One region of the Vibrio sp. KUL70 genome, then DNA from elsewhere that is predicted to be linked to it. Evidence: riboswitches for the same ligand, from Rfam matches in the RefSeq annotation. Region 1 holds a riboswitch; each other region holds the start of a gene.
What was found. A riboswitch is a leader RNA that binds a small molecule or an ion and turns the genes downstream of it on or off. The one in region 1 is predicted to bind thiamine pyrophosphate.

Region 1 (7,523 bases):
CTGCTCGCACTGAATGCTGCGATTGAGGCTGCGCGAGCTGGTGAACAAGGTCGTGGCTTTGCCGTGGTTGCAGATGAAGTACGTACTCTAGCGAAACGTACTCAAGAGTCTGCTAGCCAGATCAATGATTTGATCACCTCATTGCAGCGCGGCGCTAAAGACGCTCTCGAGTCGATCAAAGAGAGCCATGGCACAGTATCTCAAGCTTCGACGCAGGCGCAGCAGGCCTCTCAAAACTTGCATGTGATTAACCAACATATTCAAGACCTTAACCAAGCAAATAGCCAGATTGCAGCTTCGGTCGATGAGCAAGATAGCCTAACTCGCTCTCTAGGTGACAATGCTCAAGGCGCGAATACCATCGCCCAGAGTAACCAAGAATCTGTGGCTAAAATTTCGGAAGCGGCGAGCGATCTTACTGAGGTCGCACATCACCTTAAGAGCCAAGTTGACCGCTTTAAAAGCGCCTAGCTTGTTCCTTAATCACGGCCAGTTGAATCTATACCAATAAAAAGAACCCCGAGTTGATAAGACTCGGGGTTATTGTTTTTGGCTTCAGAGTTCTTTTAATCAGTTAAACTGTAAGCAAAGTAATCAAGCTTTAGACAAGCAGTCAGCATCGCTTGCATCAAGTCCTTGCTGCCAAAACGCCACTTCCATGCGTGTCGCCGTTTTAAAGATGTGAATCAAGTTCTGTCCACGTTGGCTATTGATATCAATTTCCGCCAATAGCTGGTCGAAATACTCAGCTCCTGCCGCTACGCCACTTTGGAACTCTTCGCCACCGTATAACTCAATCCAGCTGCGGTATGGATTACCTTCCAAGACTGTTTTAGGGTCTTCCAGCAGTGCTTTGCCAATCACTGCATAACCAATAGAGCATGGTGCCAGTGCTGCGTAGAGATCAACCAAATCGCCCGTCATACCGGCATCCAGCACATAGCGTGTATACGCGACAGTCCCAAAGTCTTCCGGCTCATTTTCTAAGTCCGATTCAGTCAGCCCCCACTGCTCGCAGTAAGTCACGTGATGACCAATTTCAGAATCCAGCAGTGCATGCACACTTGGCAATGCACGACGCATATCCGCCAGCGTATTGGCTTTGTAAATCGCTAACGCATAAGCACGGGCATACTGTTTTAGGAATAGAAAATCTTGCTTCAAGTAGTGAAGAAAACACGGCTGAGGCAGAGTACCTTGAGCCAGCGTTTGCACAAACTCATGTTCGGTATAGTCCTGCCAATCTTGCTGACAAGCTGTGATTAAATCTTGATATTTCATAATGCTCCTTATTCAAACGTCGGTACGTAGTCAGCCGCTTTTGGCAATGATTTGATGATGCCTTTGTCGTACATAAACTGTGCGTAATCATCGTAACGCTTAAGATCGACGGCCGATGGGCGAAGTGCAAAACGCGTTAGAGTGTCGTTCCATGCACGCTGGTTCAGCTCGTTGTTAAGAGTGTCTGGCGAGTAAGCTACAAACTGTTTCCAAGATTCGGTTGGGTGGTTCACGATGTAGGTCGTCGCTTGCTCTAGCGCTTTGTTGAACGCTTTGATCGCCGCTTCATCACGTTTGTTCGCGTTAGCAACAAAGATCAGCTCGTCGTAAGCAGGTACACCGTGCTCTTCTGGGAAGAAGGCTTTTGCTTTGTAGCCTTCCAGAGCCAGTTGGTTGGTTTCGAAGTTGCGAAGGCCGCCCCAAATCGCATCTACTTTGCCTGATGCCAGAGAAGAAGAGAGTGCCCAACCCACATTGATGGTTTGAACGTCGGTAAACGCAACGTTTTCCTGCGCTAGCATAGTGCCGATCGTCGCTTCTTCGTTACCCGCAATAGCAATACCAATCTTCTTACCTTTAAGATCGGCCAGTGAATCATTCTTGCCATTGTCCAGAACCATTAGCGTGTTCAGTGGTGTTGCGATAAGCGTAGAGGCTCGCACTAATGGAAGACCTGCTGCCACATCCATCGTTAGGCTCGGCTGGTATGTAACGGCAAGATCAACGCGCCCTGCGGCAACCAGTTTGGCTGGGGTGCTTGGGTCTGCTGGCTCTTGAATTTCAACTTCTAAGCCCTGCTCTTCAAAGTAACCACGTTCATGAGCAATCACGATAGGCCCATGGTTCGGGTTTACAAACCAATCTAGCATTAGCGTTACTTTAGTTTCATCTGCCATAACATGACCTGAAACCAACGAAGCCATTAGAGCAGCTGCGCTCATAAATTTACTGTTTTTCACGATTAACCTTTCCTTTTGAACTTTCTATTTTTATAGATTTTGTTTAGTTGTGGCTTTCCCAAGGGATCGCCTTTTTTAGTAATTTGTCTGTGACAAAGTAGAGTGAGATAGAGAGCACAGCTAAGATAAATAGCGCAGCAAACATCTCATCAATAATCATTCGTGCGTTAGCTTGTAGCATCAGGTAACCAAGCCCTTCACTTGAACCCACCCACTCACCGACAACCGCACCAATTGGTGCAATCACTACAGCCACACGCACACCTGATGCCAAAGTCGGCAGTGCCGCTGGCAGCTGAATATGACGTAACCTTTGCCATTTGGTGGCGCCCATAGTTTGAGCCAGATCGAGATAACCACGTGGGGTATTGCGTAAACCGTCGTAGCAGCACGTAGTCACTGGGAAGAAAATAATGATCGCCGCCATCACAACCTTCGAAGCGATACCGTAGCCAAGCCACAGCATCAGTACCGGCGCAATTGCAAAGACAGGAACAGCCTGACTTGCGATAAGAATAGGCAGCAACCAACGCTTAAGCGGTTCGAATAACAACATTTGCAGTGCGAAGAACAATCCCATCGATAAGCCAAGTAGCAGCCCCAGCAGGATCTCTTGGGCGGTCACCCATGTGTGCTTCAACAACACGTCATAGCGTTCAAGCAGCTTGTTAAACACTTCCATCGGAGCTGGCAAAATAAAGCTCGGCATTTCAAACACCACAACCACCAACTGCCACAAACCCAGAATAATTGCGGTGCTTATCACGACACGCAGTAACGGGCTCATAGAGCGATCCTTATGGTTCAATACCGATTGAGGCTTGGTTAGCGCTTGGGAACTATGCATAGTCTTGCTCCAACTGCTCTAATATTTTCTGCTGAATGCTCGCGCACTGACCATCTATGGTTCTTGGGGGCAATGTTGTCGGAACTTGCAGTGATTGAGCAGATGCGGGTGAGCCTTGCAGCATGTAAAGGTTGTGTGCCAAGCGCACCGCTTCTTGTGGGTCATGAGTAATCAAGACCACGGTTTTATCTTGCAGCAAGTGAGCCGCTAAGGTTTGCAGTTTGTGCCTTGTTACCGCATCTAACGCGGAGAAAGGCTCATCCATCAATACGATAGGTTTGTCTTGCATAAGCGTTCGCGCTAATGCAACACGTTGACGCATGCCACCAGACAGTTGTTGTGGCATAGCGTGAGCGTAATCAGCAAGCCCAACCGATTTCAGCAAAGACAAAGCTCTTTCGTGGTTGTCTGCATCGCTCGAAGCACCTTCCAAGCTTTGAGTGTCTTTCCCAGCAAAGCGCTGGCTTAGACATACGTTATCAATCACCGATAACCAAGGCAGCAGCAGATCTTGCTGTGCCATGTAGGCAACTTTGCCCTCTAGTGATTGACCATCACTCGTCTTCACAACACCTTGCCACTCAATGTTCTCACCCAATAGACCAGCGAGATAACGTAAAATGGTGGTTTTCCCGCAGCCACTTCTGCCCAATAACACGGTCCATTGAGATGCAGGAATCGATAAGCTCAGGCCTTGTAACGTCGACTGTTGGTTATCGAGATAACGAATGCTGGCGCTGGTGATCTCAACGCCAAAAGATTTAGCGGACATCAGCATGACCTGCGTAGAAGTGATTCACAGGTCCGTGCCCTTGACCGACATTTAACTGATCTGCGTGGGCAATCGCTTCCGAGATATAGCGCTTACCAAGCTCAACGGATTGAGTCAGCTCATTCCCTTGCGCAAGGTAAGAGGCGATAGCAGAAGAAAGCGTGCATCCCGTTCCGTGAGTGTTCTTGGTTGGGAAGCGTTTTGCGCTGATGAGAGCAGTGCTTGTTGGCAAAATCATTAGGTCATTGCTGTTTTCGTCTTGCTCTAAGTGGCCACCTTTCAACAGCACTGCTTTCGCACCCAACGCGCGAAGTTCTTCAACCATATCTTGCATGTCGGCTTCGCTTTCAGGAACAGGTTTCCCAGTCAATGCAGCACCTTCCGGCAAGTTAGGTGTAATGATGTCGGCAAGTGGAATAAGCGTTTCTTTCAAGGTACTGATGGCTGACTGCTCAAGCAACAAGTCGCCACTGGTCGCAACCATTACTGGGTCAATAACCAGATGTTTGGGTTGATACTGCTTAATCTTATCCGCTACAACCTTGATGATGTTTGAATCTGCCAACATGCCGACTTTGACCGCAACGACGTTCAGGTCACTGAATACTGCATCAAGCTGGCTTGCAACATGATCTAATGGAATCGGAAAGATGGCGGAAACACCTTGTGTATTTTGCGACGTGATTGCAGTGATCACTGAACATGCAAAACTACCGGTCGCAGACATGGCTTTGATATCGGCTTGAATACCCGCGCCGCCGCCACTGTCTGAACCCGCAATGGTTAACACAATTGGAGTGCTTGAAGAAATGGACTGAGTGTCGATTTGGGTGCTGGAATGCTGTGTCATGGTCGCTCCTACCATCTAAAAGACGCAGGAGAACTGAACTAAAACCGAGATGGCAGGCACCAGAGATCGAAGGATCGATGGAATGAAAGTCGGTACCGCATAGGTTTTAGTATCAATAGTTCCCTACGCCAGTACTAACTGAATCAGGTTCAACGGGTCTCGAAATTCGATCTCAGCAAATACAACATGGTGTAATTGCCCCCCGACTATTTGCGTCCATACTAACAGCACTCTTGAGAGTGAGGTAATCATTTTGCAGATTATTATTTACTAAAGCGTGAACGAAATCGTTTTTGTGCGCAAATTCGTCAGGTATTTTGCGTTGTTCACTTTTTATCTCTTATCTTTAATCAACACTTCGAGCTCGTCGTTGTGCGCCTCAATTCGGTTTCTACCTCGCCAATAACGGCAAACGACTTTATCTACTCTAGATTTGTTCTCCTTTAACGGCCTTCAAAAACAACCTGATTGAAGTCGATCCAGCCATTAGTAAGAAGATCCATCGCATTCACCTTATGAGAGATTCTCATATCTTGCGCGCATTGAAAAAGAGGAATATAGATCGCTTTTCGAATCAATTCGCGCTCAATTCGCTGATAACCTTGTACACGCTTACTTTCATCAGATTGAGCCAAATTATCAAAGACTTGCTGTTCGAACCAAGTCTTTGATTGCTTATTCAGAGTCGCCGTCACGGTGTTAGTGCACAACAACCATCCGAGCCAGGAACTCTCTTTATGTTCACCAAACACCTCACCAGAAACAATAATATCCGCTCTCGATTGTCGCTCGAGTTGGTCAAATTCAGGGTATGGCAGTACGGTGAGGTTTGAGTTTAAACCATACTGACACAGCAGCTCAGTGATGTTTTCAGCCGCTTCAATATGCCCAGGCAGCTGATAAGTTAACACCTCAAGCGGTACCTGATTCGCGAAAGACAAGTCCACTGCTTTACCAAGTTTTAAGGGTTCAAGGCTTGTCATTCCTGAGGCTCGTCGATAAATCATAGTGTCTCTCACACCATTCATCGGCAAGAATTGCAGCAACTGTTGGATGTATCGACGATGCTTTGCCAACGTCATCCATGCGTTGTTTGCACTGTTTAAACAAGCGTAGATACAGCCCTCTTCCCACTGTTGTACCTGTGTGAATTCATCAGCAATATCCGGGGCAGAGCTGCCATGCACAATATCGCAATGCATTTGAAAATCATTTGCAGATAAGCCCATGTTCCAGATTTCTACGCCATCTAGCCAAGGTCGATAGCCATGATAATGAGGAGACGCAGTCAGTAGCGTTCGATAATCGGTTTGCTCTGCCAATCGAAACGCTCCACTTCCGACTATCGAGCCGTCGCTGTTCAATTTGGAAACGGATAACGCGCCATGCGCCATCAACCTTGGCAGATAGTGAGACAAACGCTTAGAGCGGATTCGTAAGTTGTGCTCGTCGACCACAGAAAACTCATCAATGAGTAAGAACAGACCTCGACTCACCGAGTTTGACGAGATGATCGACTCATAAGCTTTCTTCACATCATATGCGGTAAGTGCAGAGCCGTCCCAGAACTTAAGTGATTTACGCAGTCGAACCTTCAGCGTATCACCTGTATGCACCCAAGTTTGTGCGAGATCCCCCTCCAACTGGCTTGTATCTCTATTGAAGCGCAACAGGTTCGCATAGAGGTAGTCAGCAATGTGCCGTTCAGTACGTCTAGATATTTCACAAGGGATCAAGCTGTGGGTCGCTCGATAAAAAGGGATCATGAGGATGTCTCGATTGCTATCTTGCTGTTGGTATTGACTCACAAACTCGGCAATAAACTGATCACGATCTTTACTTCTTATTAGGTTCAACGCCTGATCAGCTTTTCCCTCATTCATCCAAAACTTAGCCTGTTCGATTAATGTGGTGTGTACCGACTCTTTAAGGAGAAGTTGAGGCAAATTACCTCTGCCAACACCCGATTTCCAATCGATGATCGACTCTTCCACCAGCCTTTTGATGACCAACTGAGCGTTACGACGTGTGCAGTTCAACGCTTTCGTAATGTCATCCAATGAAATCGGTGTCCATCGACCTATCTCAAATCCAAAATCTCGCAAAAATACCAAAGCTAACCAATAGCGCATAAAGGTGAAATCCTAAAATTATATTTCTATTTTTCTTCATCTTTTATTTTCAAATAATAGCCGTGTTACAAAAAATAAAAAGGATATTTAGATGAATACGTTAGCTGAGTCTCATGGCTCTATCTGGAAGAATAGAACCTTCGTTACACTATTTAGCAGTGCTCTGTTTGTTAGCTTTGCAAGCCAAATCTACACACTTGCATTACCGTTGTTAGTGTATGAATTGACCCAGTCCTCTGAGTGGATGGGTTGGATGAGAGCCATGGAGTTTCTGCCCAATCTATTGCTGGCTCTATTTATTGGCGTGTGGGTTGATCGCAGTGATAAAAAGCAGTGGTCGCTGAGCATGTTACTTGGTCAGGCTATAACGGTGTTTATCTCGTTCCTGGCGGTTGAGTTCCTAGCAGAGCCATTATGGGTTCTGTTTCCATGTGCGTTCTTAATGATGGCGTTTAACTACGGCTACCATAATGCGCGTATGTCGATTCAGAAAAGCGCGCTTTCCCATGAAACTCAAAATGTGGCGACAGCTCGAATGAGCTCCTTGGGCAGTTTTATGGAAACCGTTGGGCCAGTTCTTTCAGGGGCTATCATGTTGCTGGCGACCATTCATAACGTCTTCATCGGTGTTGCGCTTTTGATGCTATTGGCTTTTTGGCAGCTCAAAAGGCTCGACGTAAAA
Region 2 (7,523 bases), on a different replicon from region 1:
GGGTAAGTAAGACGGAAATGAAAGAGGACATGGAAGCGCTGCAAAAGTTGGGCGAGGAACTCGTGGAGCTTAAGCCTTCTGTACTAGAGAAGTTCCCTCTGTCTGAAGATTTGGCGGAAGCGATTAAAGATGCACAACGCTTTAAAAATGAAGCGAAACGTCGTCAACTGCAGTACATCGGTAAAGTGATGCGCAACGAAGATCCAGAGCCAATTCAAGCGGCTCTAGATAAAGTTCGTAACAAACACTCTCAAGCAACCGCTGAGCTGCACAAGCTTGAGCAATTACGCGACCGTATTGTTGAAGACGGTGATACAGCTATCTCTGAAGTGGTTGAAGCGCACCCTGAAGCAGACCGTCAGCGTCTACGTCAATTAGCGCGTCAGGCAAACAAAGAGAAAAAAGCGGGTAAGCCGGCAAAAGCGTACCGCGAGATCTTCCAAGTTCTAAAAGAACTTAAACAAGACGAGCTATAAGACTCATCACGCGATCAACAAAGCCTAGCTTCTGCTAGGCTTTTTCATATCTGCGTATTTACTACCAAACCGCATTTTAGCACCAGTATTTTAAACGAAGGGTTACTCGCCGGCGCGGACAAAAGAGGCCAATTCAGGCTGTGGGTGTTGCGCTGTGAGCGCATCTATCGCCTCCGCTACCAGCACTTGTCCTTTAGCTACAAAGGCAAACTTATTGGCAATACTGCGAGCATCTCCTAGATGGTGAGTCACCATGATTACCGTAACATTTCGTTCCGCGGCTAGTTGTTTCACCAAGGCTAACATCTCTTCTCGCAACAAAGGGTCCAGCGCAGAGAAGGGTTCGTCTAACAACCAAATAGGGTGTGGCTGCACAAAACACCGAGCTAATGCGACACGCTGACGCTGTCCACCAGAAAGATGCTCCGGTAATCGATCAAGATACTGTTCGACACCGACTTGCTCTGCCGCTTGTTGTACTTGCTGTTGTTGCGCTTTGGTTAGTTTAAGGCCTGGGTGCAGCCCTAAGCCGATATTTTCTCTAACCGTAAGGTGAGCAAACAAATTGTGCTCTTGAAATAACATAGCAAGTGGACGCTGGTAAGCATCCAAACCAACAAGCGATTGACCTGAAACCGAAATAGCGCCCGATGACGGTTCTATAAATCCCGCGATCAATGCCAGCAAGGTCGACTTACCCGCACCACTCGGCCCCATCAAGGCAACAACATCACCTTGTTCAGCCATAAAATCAAAATGAAACAGCTCCTGATGATAGTGGTAATCAACATCTTGCATCACTAACATTAGGCACCTCTCTGGTTAGATGTTCGAGTAAATAAGAATTCAATTAAACTGAAGCTGCCAACGCTCAGCATCAGCAAGCTCACTGAAACCACAGCAGCGGCCTCCATCTGATAACTGCCTAGTAACTGGAATAGATACAGAGGGAGAGTTCTAAAATCGGCACTGCCAAACAGTGCAATGGCACTCAAGTCCCCCATCGACAACATGAAACTAATCGAGAAGGCTTGCGCCATAGGTTTACGCAGCGCTCGCCACTCCACCAGCTTAAACCGGTGCCAACCTTTCATACCTAAACTCGCGCACAAATACTGATATTGCTGAGCAACGTGCAGCATCGGCTGAGCTAAGTTTTTGATCACATACGGGAGCGCCATTAAGCTGTTAACGGCAATCACAACAAAAAAGGCTAAGCTAAACACATCGGTTATCGAACGTAACAGCAGGAAGATACCGGTACTCACCACTAAGCCGGGGGTCACCAATATAATAGTACCTATCAATTCGATCTTATCGGCGCGAAATGACTTGTTTTGCAAGCGCCATGCTCGACTGGTCATCAAAATGGCCACTCCAACCAAAAGCGCAATCACACTCGCGCTAATCGCTACTTTCAGTGAGTTAAATAGCGCTAGCCAAAACGGTTCACTGGTTAACACCGCCATCGCTTCACTGTTTAAGCCACCCACAATGACCATCAACAGTGGCGGTAAAACCAGTAATGAGGCTACGATGATCCAAAAGCTGTCCCAAGCTTTTGCGCTATAGGTGTCCTTAACCAAAAACTTCGCTTCAGACAGTTGACCAACGCTGACAGAAACAGGCTTAGAAAGGCGTTGAATACTCACGGCCAACACGCCACAGAGTAGCATCTGCCATATCGCTAACAGAGCACCGGCTTGCAGATCAAAATCAAATTTAATCGCTTGATAGATCGCAAGCTCGATGGTTGTCGACTTAGGACCACCGCCCAATGCCATCACAGTTGCAAAACTGGTAAAGCAGAGCATAAAGACTAAACCACACACATGCGGCAGCTGCTGCTTAAGGCGCGGCCATTCAACCCACTTAAATTTATCCCAGTGACTCATTCCAAGGTGTGCACATAACTTGTGTTGCTCAACCGGAACCGTATCTAAAGCTTGTAACAACAATCGACTTGCATAAGGCAGATTGAAAAAGACATGCGCTAGCAAAATGCCATTCAATCCATAGATGGAAAATGGCAAGTCCATATCAATAGCTTGAAGCAGTTTCGCCAGCCAACCACTATTACCATAGATGGCCAAAATACCAAATACGCCGACCAATACTGGCAGAACCAAGGTGGAAGCAAACAGCCTTAGCAGTAGGGAACGACCTGGGAATTGGCGGCGAGATAAGGCATGTGCCACAGGAACCGCAAATACAACGCTCAATAACATGGATAGCGTTGCTTGATAAAAACTGAATTTGGTAACGTGCCAGTAATATGGATCAGACCATACTTGGCTGATATCAAGAGAAGGGGCATTGCTTAGCAATGCCCCTACTGATGAAACCACAAAGGCGGTAATGGTGAACGCGACCCAAATACCCACCTTAGGTGTATTCTTTAACATAAAGAGTGATTATCTCGATGTTGAGCCTCTAATGGGAATAGAGGCTCAATGCCCAACATCGGGCTCTTAATTAAAAAGTCAGGGCGTTTTGCCACTCACGAATCCACGGCTTGCGCTTCTCAGCCACTTCTTCAGAAGTGAAGCTTAGGGATTTATTTGGCATCGTCAGCTGTTCAAACCCTTTTGGTAGCTCGACATCCGTCACTGGATACATCCAGTTACCGGTCGGCATCGCTGATTGGAATTCGTCACTCAGAATGAACGCCATGAACTCATCAGCTAGCTTCTCATTATCGCTGCCTTTCACTTTTGCGGCCACTTCAACTTGCGTGTAATGACCTTCCGCAAAATCAGCAGACGCATATTTCGTGTCACTCTCAGCGATGATGTGGTAAGCCGGAGAAGTCGTGTATGAGAGCACCATATCTGACTCACCCTCAAGGAACATAGAGTAAGCTTCAGACCAGCCTTTAGTCACAGTAACGGTTTTCTTGGAAAGCTGCTTCCACGCTTGAGTTGCATCGTCGCCATAAACCGACTTCATCCACAGCATCAGACCTTGGCCTGGCGTTGAAGTACGCGGATCTTGGTAAATCACCTTGAGATCGTCACGCTGTTCAACCAACTCTTTCAAGCTCTTAGGTGGGTTTGATAGCTTTTCTGTGTTGTAGATAAATGAGAAGTAACCGAAGTCATAAGGAACAAAGGTGCTGTCATCCCAACCATTAGGTAGCACTACCGAAGAGGTATCGACACTATGCTCGGAAAGTAGACCCGTTTTCTTCGCTTCCGCCATTAGGTTTTGATCAAGGCCAAGCACCACATCGGCTTTACTATTGCCACCCTCTAGACGCAAGCGGTTTAGAATTGACACTCCGTCTTCCAGCGCAACAAAGTTCACATCACAGCCACATTTCTCTTCAAATGCTTTCTCTACAGCAGGACGCGGGCCCCAGTCTGCAGCGAAAGAATCATAAGTATATACCGTAAGAGTATTATCGGACGCTAGTGCGGAAAAAGAAGCCGCTGTAGTAACAGCAAGAGTGGTTAATGCAAATTTCACTGGACGCTCTCCGTGGTCTGAGCGGCACAGGCTTGAGGGAGGACAACGGAAACGTACTGCCTAACTCAATTCCTACGCCAGCATTATCTGGTTCAGGTTTACGGGTCCCAAGTTGACACTTGATCTCAGCCACCATTCATTATTTGAATGGTTAGCTCCCCGATGAGTAAGCAGAATTGTAATTGTATTTTAACCAATAAGCTACAAAGTTCGCCTTAATGACGCTGATCGTAGCCCCATCTTGGTACTAAACCCTGCTCTATCCCTAGGTGGTCAAGAATGCGAGCTACCATGAAATCGACAAGGTCATCGATCGATTTTGGCTGATGATAGAAACCCGGAGCCGCTGGCATGATGGTCACTCCCATCGTCGAGAGTTTGTGCATATTTTCCAAGTGTAGCGTCGAGAATGGCGTCTCTCGAACCACTAACAACAACTGACCGCGCTCTTTCATAACGACATCGGCAGCGCGTTCAATCAAGTTATCAGACATACCGTGAGCTATAGATGCAACGCTTCCTGCTGAACATGGGCAAACCACCATCTGCTTAGGCGCGGCAGAGCCTGAAGCAACAGGAGAGAACCAATCGTCTTTACCGCACACCACCAAACGGTCAGGATCGCAGTTCAGGTGTTTGACCAACACTGCTTTGGCCGCATCAGGGCCTGAAGGCAGCTTGAGATCATGTTCGGTCGCTAGCACTACTCTCGCAGCCGACGATATTAACAGGTATACCTGATAATCAGCGGCAAGTAGGCACTCTAATAAGCGCAAGCCGTATGGGGCACCAGAAGCGCCGGTGAATGCGAGGGTAATCGCTTTACTCTGTTTGGTCATGATCTCTTGTACTTCTTAAATCGATTAGAACGCGTGTATTTAACCTTTGGCCGCCAATCCATCAAGCAATTTCTGATGTATACCACCAAAACCACCATTGCTCATCACTAAGATTTGGTCACCCGGTTGCGCTTGCTCAATAATGCTCGTGACTAAAGAATCTAGATCGTCACTGACAATAGCGGGCTGATGACAAGCGTCTGCGACCTCTTGAACCGACCAATCGATGTTATCTGGTTGGAACAAGAAAGTGCGGTCCGCTTGCTTCAACGAATCGGCAAGGGTTTCTTTATGCACGCCTCGCTTCATCGTAGCAGAGCGAGGCTCCAATACGGCGATAATTTTACTATTGCCTACCTTATTACGTAGGCCACCTAGAGTAAGTTCAATTGCCGTTGGGTGATGCGCAAAATCGTCGTATACCGTAACTCCAGCCACTTCCCCTTTTAGCTCTAAACGACGCTTGGTATTGATAAACTTGGCCAAAGACTCACACGCCAGGTCGGGAGTCACGCCGACATGTCTAGCGGCAGCGATCGCCATCAAAGCATTATTGACGTTGTGATCCCCCACCAACGGCCATTCAACCTGACCGACACATTCACCTTGGAACAACACGTTGAACTGCGAGCCATCTTTGACTCGCTTTTCAGCACGCCAATCCGCCTCTTCACCCGCAAATTCCGTTTCACTCCAACACCCGCGAGACAATACATCCTCAAGAGCACGATCCTGTTGAGGAGCAAAAATTCGCCCATTACCAGGAACAGTACGAATCAAGTGATGGAATTGACGTTTAATCGCCTCCAGATCGTCGAAAATATCCGCATGGTCAAACTCAAGATTGTTCATTACCAAGGTTCTCGGGTGGTAATGAACAAACTTAGAACGCTTATCAAAAAAAGCACTGTCGTACTCATCGGCCTCAACCACAAAGAACATGCTTTCACCCAGTCGAGCAGAGATACCAAAGTTACCCAACACCCCTCCAACTAAGAATCCAGGCGCATAACCACAATCTTCTAAAATCCACGCTAGCATACTGGCTGTTGTGGTTTTTCCATGAGTGCCCGAAACCGCCAGAACCCAGCGGTCATGCAGCAGGAACTCTTGTAACCACTGTGGACCCGAGGTGTATTTCAGGTTGTTATCTAGTACATATTCAACACAAGGATTACCGCGACTCATCGCGTTGCCAATCACCACTAGATCGGGTCTTGGCTCCAGTTGGCTCGGGTCAAAACCTTCAATAATATCGATGCCTTGTGACTCTAATAGTGTGCTCATTGGTGGGTAAACATTGGCATCACAACCTGTCACTTTGTGACCTAATTGACGGGCTAATACCGCTGCACCACCCATAAAGGTGCCGCAAATTCCTAAGATATGAATATGCATATATCGCTTCCAAAAACGGGCAAAAAGACTGCTTTATTAATCAAGATTATGTGCATTTCTTATCATGAATCGCCCAATAAAAGCGAGCCTCAATGCAAAACAAATCCAGTCGACATTCTAAGTGAGATCTGTGTCGCTTACTTCATTACCATTAAAAAGATCTTAAGTTTAAAATCTGGGTAAGCGACTAGATGAATAATGCCCGCTCAAGAGGCAACCCAATAGCGCTTGAATCCCCCAATTATTCAGAGAAGTTTAAGGAAATAACATGTCTGAGATGCGCACCCTTGGTGAGTTCATTGTTGAGAAACAAAGTGACTTTCCCCATGCAAGTGGTGATCTATCATCCCTTTTATCGTCGATCCGTCTTGCTGCGAAAATCGTTAACCGAGAAATCAATAAAGCGGGTCTTGTCGACATTACAGGTGCTGTCGGCACCGACAACGTACAAGGTGAAGCACAACAGAAGCTTGATCTGTACGCAAATGACAAATTCAAAGCAGCTCTGGAAGCGCGTGACCAAGTATGTGGTGTAGCGAGCGAAGAGGAAGACGAAGCGGTAGCTTTCAACAAAGAGTTGAACAAAAACGCTAAATACGTAGTGCTAATGGACCCTCTAGATGGTTCATCAAATATCGATGTAAACGTGTCTGTAGGTACGATCTTCTCGATCTACCGTCGCGTATCACCTATCGGTACACCACCAACTCAAGAAGACTTCCTTCAGCCTGGCAACAAACAGGTTGCAGCGGGCTACGTAATCTATGGCTCTTCAACCATGCTGGTTTACACAACCGGTAATGGCGTGAACGGCTTCACTTACGACCCATCGCTGGGCACTTTCTGTCTTTCTCACGAAAACATGATGATCCCTGATGAAGGTAAAATCTACTCAATCAATGAAGGCAACTACATTCGTTTCCCAACGGGTGTGAAGAAGTACATCAAGTACTGCCAAGAGAATGAGCCAAGTGACAACCGCCCATACACATCCCGTTATATTGGTTCTTTGGTATCAGATTTCCACCGTAACCTTCTGAAAGGCGGCATTTACCTGTACCCAAGTACGCAAAGCCACCCGAACGGTAAACTGCGTCTTCTATATGAGTGCAACCCAATTGCTTTCATCATGGAACAAGCAGGCGGCGTAGCTTCTGATGGTGTTCAGCGCATTATGGACATCAAGCCAACCGAACTACACCAACGTGTGCCATTCTTTGTTGGCTCAAAGAATATGGTAAACAAAGTTGAAGAGTTCCTTGAGCTAAACCGAGACGAAGCTTAAAGCTTAATTTTCTCAGATACTAAAAAGCCAGTACCCGTGTGTACTGGCTTTGTTGTA
Region 3 (7,523 bases), on a different replicon from region 1:
TAGTTGCCAATAATCATTGATGAAGACTTGCGCATCGTATTGACGCCCCAATTCGATCGCTTTTTTCACTTGTTGCTCGAGATCTGCTTGTTGTGGGTTCTTAATCCGAAGCTGAATGGTATTGACACCCATAGGTAAGAGACGTTCAATCCACGATACATCATCAACAACCGGATACAGACCTAGGCTAGGCTTGGTCAGTGTGGCAAAACTAACGCTTTCGCCTTGAGCAGACCAGCCAACTTGAATACCTAAACGTTCATCTTCAAGAACAGGGGTTGGAAAAGCACTAAACTCAAATGCCCATACCTTAACAACATGATTTGAAGATATTGTACGAGTATCAAAAGCCGATGTTTCACGTGAAACATCCTCTGTCGGAGACATCATCGCGCGCGCTAGAGTTAACGCATCCTCGATCGGAAAGTCGAGTATCGATAGAGTCACGAACCAAGCCAAATGCAATTCTGGAGACACGTGCATGGCTAGGTGTGGAGGAACCGAAAGTGCTCTAACTTCATTATTTATAGGGTGACGCCAGATATCTAATTGACTGGAATTTTGAGCATCTCTCGAGTCTCTATCTGGAATACCAATGAATATGTCGGTTGACTCCTGATGACGACACTCTCTAACACTTAGCCTAGAATGATAGTAAAGCTTGTAATCTGAGACGTTAGAAGTCTCAACATTAGAGACAATGTCAGTTGAAAAGCTAGTAGTGTGTTGGTCATGAATGAGCTGTATCGATTGAGTTGGGCTCACACCCAACTCAACATTTTCGATACTAAAACCCTGCTCTTTCGCCAACAACAAACACTGCTGAACTAAGCCAGTTAGCTCAATCAATGATGACGGAATAAGGATTTTATTCATTAATCGGCGACCTCTGCAGTAGTAGCTGGATGATAGAGCTCAGACCCTGTTTCACGAAACTCTTGCGATTTTTGACGCATACCCTCTAATGGATCATCCAGCATCTTGATCGATATCGCTTGGTCAGCTGCAACCTGCTCTGTATCTTTGGCGTATTCGCGTACCTCTTGCGAGATCTTCATCGAACAGAATTTAGGTCCGCACATAGAGCAGAAATGGGCAACCTTGCCTGACTCTTGTGGCAAGGTTTCATCATGAAAAGCGCGCGCCGTTTCAGGATCAAGTGATAGATTGAATTGGTCTTCCCAACGGAACTCAAAGCGCGCTTTTGACAAAGCGTTATCACGTACTTGTGCACCGGGGTGGCCTTTGGCTAGGTCACCAGCATGAGCGGCAAGCTTGTAGGTAATCAGACCGGTTTTAACGTCTTCTTTGTTTGGTAAGCCTAAATGCTCTTTTGGTGTTACATAACAGAGCATGGCACATCCGTACCAACCAATCATGGCCGCTCCGATGCCTGAAGTTATATGGTCATATCCCGGTGCAATATCCGTCGTCAGTGGACCAAGAGTATAAAACGGCGCTTCATGGCAATGTTCAAGCTGCTCGTCCATGTTCTCTTTGATCATATGCATAGGCACATGACCAGGGCCTTCAATAATGACCTGAACATCGTATTCCCAAGCAATTTTAGTTAACTCGCCTAGCGTGCGAAGTTCGGCAAATTGCGCTTCATCATTAGCATCAGCAACAGAGCCTGGACGCAAGCCATCACCTAACGATAGAGCAACATCGTACTTAGCACAGATCTCACAGATCTCTCTGAAGTTTGTGTATAGAAAGCTTTCTTGATGATGAGCCAAGCACCACTTAGCGATAATTGAACCACCACGCGAGACGATACCGGTTACACGTTTCGCAGTCATAGGTACATAACGAAGTAGTAAGCCGGCATGAATCGTAAAGTAGTCAACACCCTGCTCAGCCTGTTCAATCAAAGTATCACGCATCACTTCCCAGTTTAGGTTCTCAGCAACACCATTAACCTTTTCTAGAGCTTGATACATAGGAACCGTACCAATCGGCACTGGGCTATTACGCAGTATCCATTCGCGCGTCTCATGAATGTTTCGCCCAGTAGAGAGATCCATCACGGTATCGCCACCCCAACGAGTTGCCCATACTAGCTTCTCAACCTCTTCCTCAATAGAAGATGACACGGAAGAGTTGCCGATGTTTGCATTAACCTTTACCAGGAAGTTTCGACCAATGATCATTGGTTCAGATTCTGGGTGGTTGATATTGGAAGGGATAATTGCGCGACCTTCAGCGACCTCTCTGCGAACAAATTCAGGAGTAATGTCTTTAGGCAGGTTAGCCCCAAAGCTTTGACCTGGATGTTGCTGAGTTAATACTTCATCACGGTACTGAGCCCTTCCCATGTTCTCTCGCAGAGCGATATATTCCATTTCTGGGGTAATGATTCCTTTACGAGCATAATGCATTTGAGTAACACATTGGCCATCTTTAGCACGTCGAATACGTGGTAGATTGCCGTAACGAAGCTCATCTAAGGTTTCATCTTCTAGGCGCTCTTTGGTGTAAACCGAGCTCACGTCATCGAGTAGTTCGGTATCGGCTCGCTCTTCAATCCAGCCCTCTCTCAGCTTCGGTAAGCCGTTATAAAGATCGATCTCATGCTCTGGGTCGGTGTACACACCCGAAGTGTCATAAACGCGAATAGGCTCATTCGGCTCAAAGATCGGCGCTTCTTTGGTGCCACCTATTAGGCTATCGGCTAAAGAGATTTCGCGCATAGGGACACGAATATCGGCACGAGAGCCTTCAACGTAAACCTTGGTTGAATTTGGGTACGGTTGTACCGAGAGAGTTTCAATAAACTGTTTTGCTTCCAGTCTCGCTTGCTTGCGATTCGACATAGCATTTTTCCTTGCTTCGTTATTCTAGATAATAAATTCGGATAAAAATGCTTGGCGGAAAGATGCGACAAGAGGGGCTGAACATAGGTATACCCAAATTGGGCAAAAGCGGCCTAATGTTTAGCTTGATGATAGGTCTGCTAGAGAGAATTCCAGCAAGGATATCTTCTCTTGTTCCCTTCGCAGGTATTAACCTGATCAGGTTCAACGGATCCCGAATGAACGGTCTCAGCCTTATGGCACTCCGACAAGTGAATTTAGTATATAAAATCGGCTTGGTTAAACCAAGCCGACCTGTGTGATTTTGATACGAATTTAGAGAACTAACTCTTAATTAGCAACTGAAAGCCAATCCAAGCTGCAGAAATACTCAATACCACATTTAGTAGCACATTAAGCCCCATCTTGAAAAAAGCGCCCTGTTGCATCAACAACACGTTATCCATAGAGAAGGTGGAGAATGTCGTTAATGCACCTAGAAAGCCTAACCCAATAATCTGACGCCATGGTTCGGTTGCTACCATCTCATTTTCGAATGCAGCGATCAGTAGGCCCATAATAAATGAACCGACGACATTCACTGTCAGAGTGCCGTACGGAAAGCCACGCCCCAATAGCACCACACACAACTCAGAAATTAAATAACGAGAACATGCACCAAATGCACCGCCGATAGCGATAAACCCCAAAATTGAAAACTGACCCATAATTCCCCCACATAAGACTTAAGGATATTCTAGCCTCACTCAATTTTTTTTCGAGAAAATTTGTGAATAAATTCCTTGGACACATTTCAACATCAAAACGTTACAGCTGTCACTTTACTTCAATGTAACCCATTAAACCTGTCTTCATATGTTCAATAACATGACAGTGATACATCCAGCGCCCCGGGTTATCAGCAACGAAAGCAGCCTTAGCACTCCCATTCTTACCAAGCAGAACAGTGTCAGTATGGAATGGCTCTCCGACTTTCTTACCATCTAGCTCTAGTACGGTAAAGGTATGGCCATGAATATGGATCGGGTGGTGATACTGAGTCACGTTCTTGAGATCGAAAATGTATGTCTTTCCAAGCTCTAACGTCGCAAGTGGCTCAGGGATATTACCCTTACTCATCCCTTCCCATGCGCGCTTGTTCGTCAGCCAGAATTTAGGCATCGACTTGCCATCTTTTCCTGCCGGACTGATCGCCCCCTCCCACTCAAACAAAAAATCGATTTCAGTAGCATTATCGAGATCTAGATTAGGAACCGGGTTGAGTGGTAAAGAAGGTAATACCTGCTCGGATGGCAAGTTCGAGTCCACGACTTCTAATGAACATAATGAAAATGGAAAACGTCCTTTCATCTGCAAGACATTTATAGTGGTACCTTTAGTCGGAGCCACAAATCCAATATCCACTCGCATGCCCGGACCAACCTTATGTTTCGTCAGTCGATAAGGCGCCTTTACAGGGTTGCCATCAATAGCAATAACCCAAGCCTCCACACCCTCGACCGCAATAGGATAAGTAATAGTATTGTCGACATTAGCGATTCGCAGGCGTGTTGTCGCGTTTTGCTTAATCAGGTATTTCGGCTCATGAACACCATTCACACTACTCCATTCCCCAGGGGTACCCATACGAGCACTCATTCTTGGAATCATCAGATCCTTCCACTGTCCTTGCTTATCAAGATGCCAATGTTTAAGCATCAGGGGTAACTCTTCATCAAAAGCAACGGGCTGAGACTCTTCAACAATGATCAGCCCTACTAACCCCATTCCTAGCTGTTTAACACTATTCATATGTGGGTGATACCAGAAGGTACCCGCATCTGGTGGAGTAAACTCATAAATAAAGGTCTCTCCAGGCATGATTGGAGGCTGACTTAGGAAAGGTACACCATCCATTTCAATCGGGATTCTTAAGCCATGCCAGTGGATTGTGGTTGGCTCTGCGAGCTTATTGGTGAAGCGGATAACAACCTTCTCACCTTGACGGCAGCGAATGGTAGGTGCTGGTATTTGCCCATCAAAGCCAAGTACTTTAGTCGTGTATCCAGGCACGAGCTCAGCTGTTGCAGGCTCTGCCGTTAGGTCGTATACATATCGCCCTTTTGCATCGACAGATTGAGTAACACTACAAGCAGGTAAGATTGATAACGCTGATATAGCAATAGAAGATTTAATAAACTGACGACGAGAAATATCCATGCTGTTCTACTCTAAAATTAACCTGTGCAAAATGTAACAGATTATTAATAACAATTCTCATTACGAAGTTAATTTTGAGTCTTGCACCCACTACCATCAGTATTCACAAACAGCGCTAAAAAATTGAAGACAAGACCGTACGACCCACTATTCTGAAATGGCGTGATTTACGCCATAGACGAAAAAAGGCTCTAGTCTTTCGACTAGAGCCTTGGATATGGCAGGGGTGGAGAGATTCGGCTGGGCTGGCACTCCAGCTCCCAACACGCGCGATTTTGGTAGTGGCAGAATCCGCTGCTCTTTTCTTCCGCCAAAGAAAAAGGCTCCAGTCTTTCGACTAGAGCCTTGGATATGGCAGGGGTGGAGAGATTCGAACTCCCAACACGCGGATTTGGAATCCGCTGCTCTGCCAATTGGAGCTACACCCCTAAAATTTCAATACTGTAGATTCGAAAAAACCTCGCACTGGGCGAGGCTCTCGAATAAGTGGCGGAGTGGACGGGACTCGAACCCGCGACCCCCGGCGTGACAGGCCGGTATTCTAACCAACTGAACTACCACTCCGCAGTGGACTACTTGTCGTCGCTGACAAGTCGTTCATAATTTAAAGCCTGGCGATGTCCTACTCTCACATGGGGAAGCCCCACACTACCATCGGCGCTATTGCGTTTCACTTCTGAGTTCGGCATGGAATCAGGTGGGTCCACAACGCTATGGTCGCCAAGCAAATTCTTTCTTCTCTGATTTTCTTTCAGAAAAGTAATCTGGAAAGCTGTTTCTGTTCTCTCAAACTCATTCAAGCGTTTGTATCTTTGAGTCCATCAAAACCCCTTGGGTGTTGTATGGTTAAGCCTCACGGGCAATTAGTACAGGTTAGCTCAACGCCTCACAGCGCTTACACACCCTGCCTATCAACGTTCTAGTCTTGAACAACCCTTTAGGACACTTAAAGTGCCAGGGAAGACTCATCTCAGGGCTCGCTTCCCGCTTAGATGCTTTCAGCGGTTATCGATTCCGAACTTAGCTACCGGGCAATGCCATTGGCATGACAACCCGAACACCAGAGGTTCGTCCACTCCGGTCCTCTCGTACTAGGAGCAGCCCCCTTCAATCTTCCAACGCCCACGGCAGATAGGGACCGAACTGTCTCACGACGTTCTAAACCCAGCTCGCGTACCACTTTAAATGGCGAACAGCCATACCCTTGGGACCGACTTCAGCCCCAGGATGTGATGAGCCGACATCGAGGTGCCAAACACCGCCGTCGATATGAACTCTTGGGCGGTATCAGCCTGTTATCCCCGGAGTACCTTTTATCCGTTGAGCGATGGCCCTTCCATTCAGAACCACCGGATCACTATGACCTGCTTTCGCACCTGCTCGAATTGTCATTCTCGCAGTCAAGCGGGCTTATGCCATTGCACTAACCTCACGATGTCCAACCGTGATTAGCCCACCTTCGTGCTCCTCCGTTACTCTTTGGGAGGAGACCGCCCCAGTCAAACTACCCACCAGGCACTGTCCGTAATCCCGATTCAGGGACCAACGTTAGAACATCAACACTACAAGGGTGGTATTTCAAGGACGACTCCACCACATCTAGCGACGCGGTTTCAAAGTCTCCCACCTATCCTACACATGTAGGGTCAATGTTCAGTGCCAAGCTGTAGTAAAGGTTCACGGGGTCTTTCCGTCTAGCCGCGGGTACACTGCATCTTCACAGCGATTTCAATTTCACTGAGTCTCGGGTGGAGACAGCGTGGCCATCATTACGCCATTCGTGCAGGTCGGAACTTACCCGACAAGGAATTTCGCTACCTTAGGACCGTTATAGTTACGGCCGCCGTTTACCGGGGCTTCGATCAAGAGCTTCGACCGAAGTCTAACCCCATCAATTAACCTTCCGGCACCGGGCAGGCGTCACACCGTATACGTCATCTTACGATTTTGCACAGTGCTGTGTTTTTAATAAACAGTTGCAGCCACCTGGTATCTGCGACTCTCGTCAGCTCCATCCGCAAGGGACTTCACCGATAAGAGCGTACCTTCTCCCGAAGTTACGGTACCATTTTGCCTAGTTCCTTCACCCGAGTTCTCTCAAGCGCCTTGGTATTCTCTACCCGACCACCTGTGTCGGTTTGGGGTACGATTCCTTACAATCTGAAGCTTAGAGGCTTTTCCTGGAAGCATGGCATCAATGACTTCACCACCGTAGTGGCTCGACATCGTATCTCAGCGTTAAGAAAGTCCGGATTTACCTAAACTTTCCGCCTACGTACTTGAACCTGGACAACCGTCGCCAGGCCCACCTAGCCTTCTCCGTCCCCCCATCGCAATTGTAAGAAGTACGGGAATATTAACCCGTTTCCCATCGACTACGCCTTTCGGCCTCGCCTTAGGGGTCGACTTACCCTGCCCCGATTAACGTTGGACAGGAACCCTTGGTCTTCCGGCGAGGGAGTTTTTCACTCCCTTTATCGTTACTCATGTCAGCATTCGCACTTCTGA

Region 2: linked by a shared signal. The riboswitch ahead of thiB (thiamine ABC transporter substrate binding subunit) and the one ahead of thiD (bifunctional hydroxymethylpyrimidine kinase/phosphomethylpyrimidine kinase) in region 1 are both predicted to bind thiamine pyrophosphate.
Region 3: linked by a shared signal. The riboswitch ahead of thiC (phosphomethylpyrimidine synthase ThiC) and the one ahead of thiD (bifunctional hydroxymethylpyrimidine kinase/phosphomethylpyrimidine kinase) in region 1 are both predicted to bind thiamine pyrophosphate.

The regions. Positions count from the first base shown of each region.
Region 1 covers NZ_AP045835.1:1,061,518-1,069,040, reverse strand. The annotation lists gene AC6I7V_RS18775 (methyl-accepting chemotaxis protein) at 1-471, shown strand, start outside; gene tenA (thiaminase II) at 595-1,281, opposite strand; gene AC6I7V_RS18765 (ABC transporter substrate-binding protein) at 1,290-2,222, opposite strand; gene AC6I7V_RS18760 (ABC transporter permease) at 2,284-3,027, opposite strand; gene AC6I7V_RS18755 (ABC transporter ATP-binding protein) at 3,080-3,859, opposite strand; gene thiD (bifunctional hydroxymethylpyrimidine kinase/phosphomethylpyrimidine kinase) at 3,849-4,709, opposite strand; TPP riboswitch at 4,813-4,924, opposite strand; gene AC6I7V_RS18745 (ABC transporter substrate-binding protein) at 5,153-6,841, opposite strand; gene AC6I7V_RS18740 (MFS transporter) at 6,933-7,523, shown strand, end outside.
Region 2 covers NZ_AP045834.1:2,720,286-2,727,808, forward strand. The annotation lists gene yjgA (ribosome biogenesis factor YjgA) at 1-476, shown strand, start outside; gene thiQ (thiamine ABC transporter ATP-binding protein) at 579-1,283, opposite strand; gene thiP (thiamine/thiamine pyrophosphate ABC transporter permease ThiP) at 1,283-2,881, opposite strand; gene thiB (thiamine ABC transporter substrate binding subunit) at 2,952-3,944, opposite strand; TPP riboswitch at 3,997-4,116, opposite strand; gene AC6I7V_RS12170 (flavin prenyltransferase UbiX) at 4,160-4,783, opposite strand; gene mpl (UDP-N-acetylmuramate:L-alanyl-gamma-D-glutamyl-meso-diaminopimelate ligase) at 4,823-6,181, opposite strand; gene fbp (class 1 fructose-bisphosphatase) at 6,450-7,466, shown strand.
Region 3 covers NZ_AP045834.1:3,036,563-3,044,085, forward strand. The annotation lists gene AC6I7V_RS13670 (thiamine phosphate synthase) at 1-876, opposite strand, end outside; gene thiC (phosphomethylpyrimidine synthase ThiC) at 876-2,816, opposite strand; TPP riboswitch at 2,975-3,073, opposite strand; gene crcB (fluoride efflux transporter CrcB) at 3,140-3,523, opposite strand; gene AC6I7V_RS13685 (multicopper oxidase domain-containing protein) at 3,633-5,015, opposite strand; tRNA gene AC6I7V_RS13690 (tRNA-Trp) at 5,368-5,444, opposite strand; tRNA gene AC6I7V_RS13695 (tRNA-Asp) at 5,503-5,579, opposite strand; rRNA gene rrf (5S ribosomal RNA) at 5,625-5,740, opposite strand; rRNA gene AC6I7V_RS13705 (23S ribosomal RNA) at 5,858-7,523, opposite strand, start outside.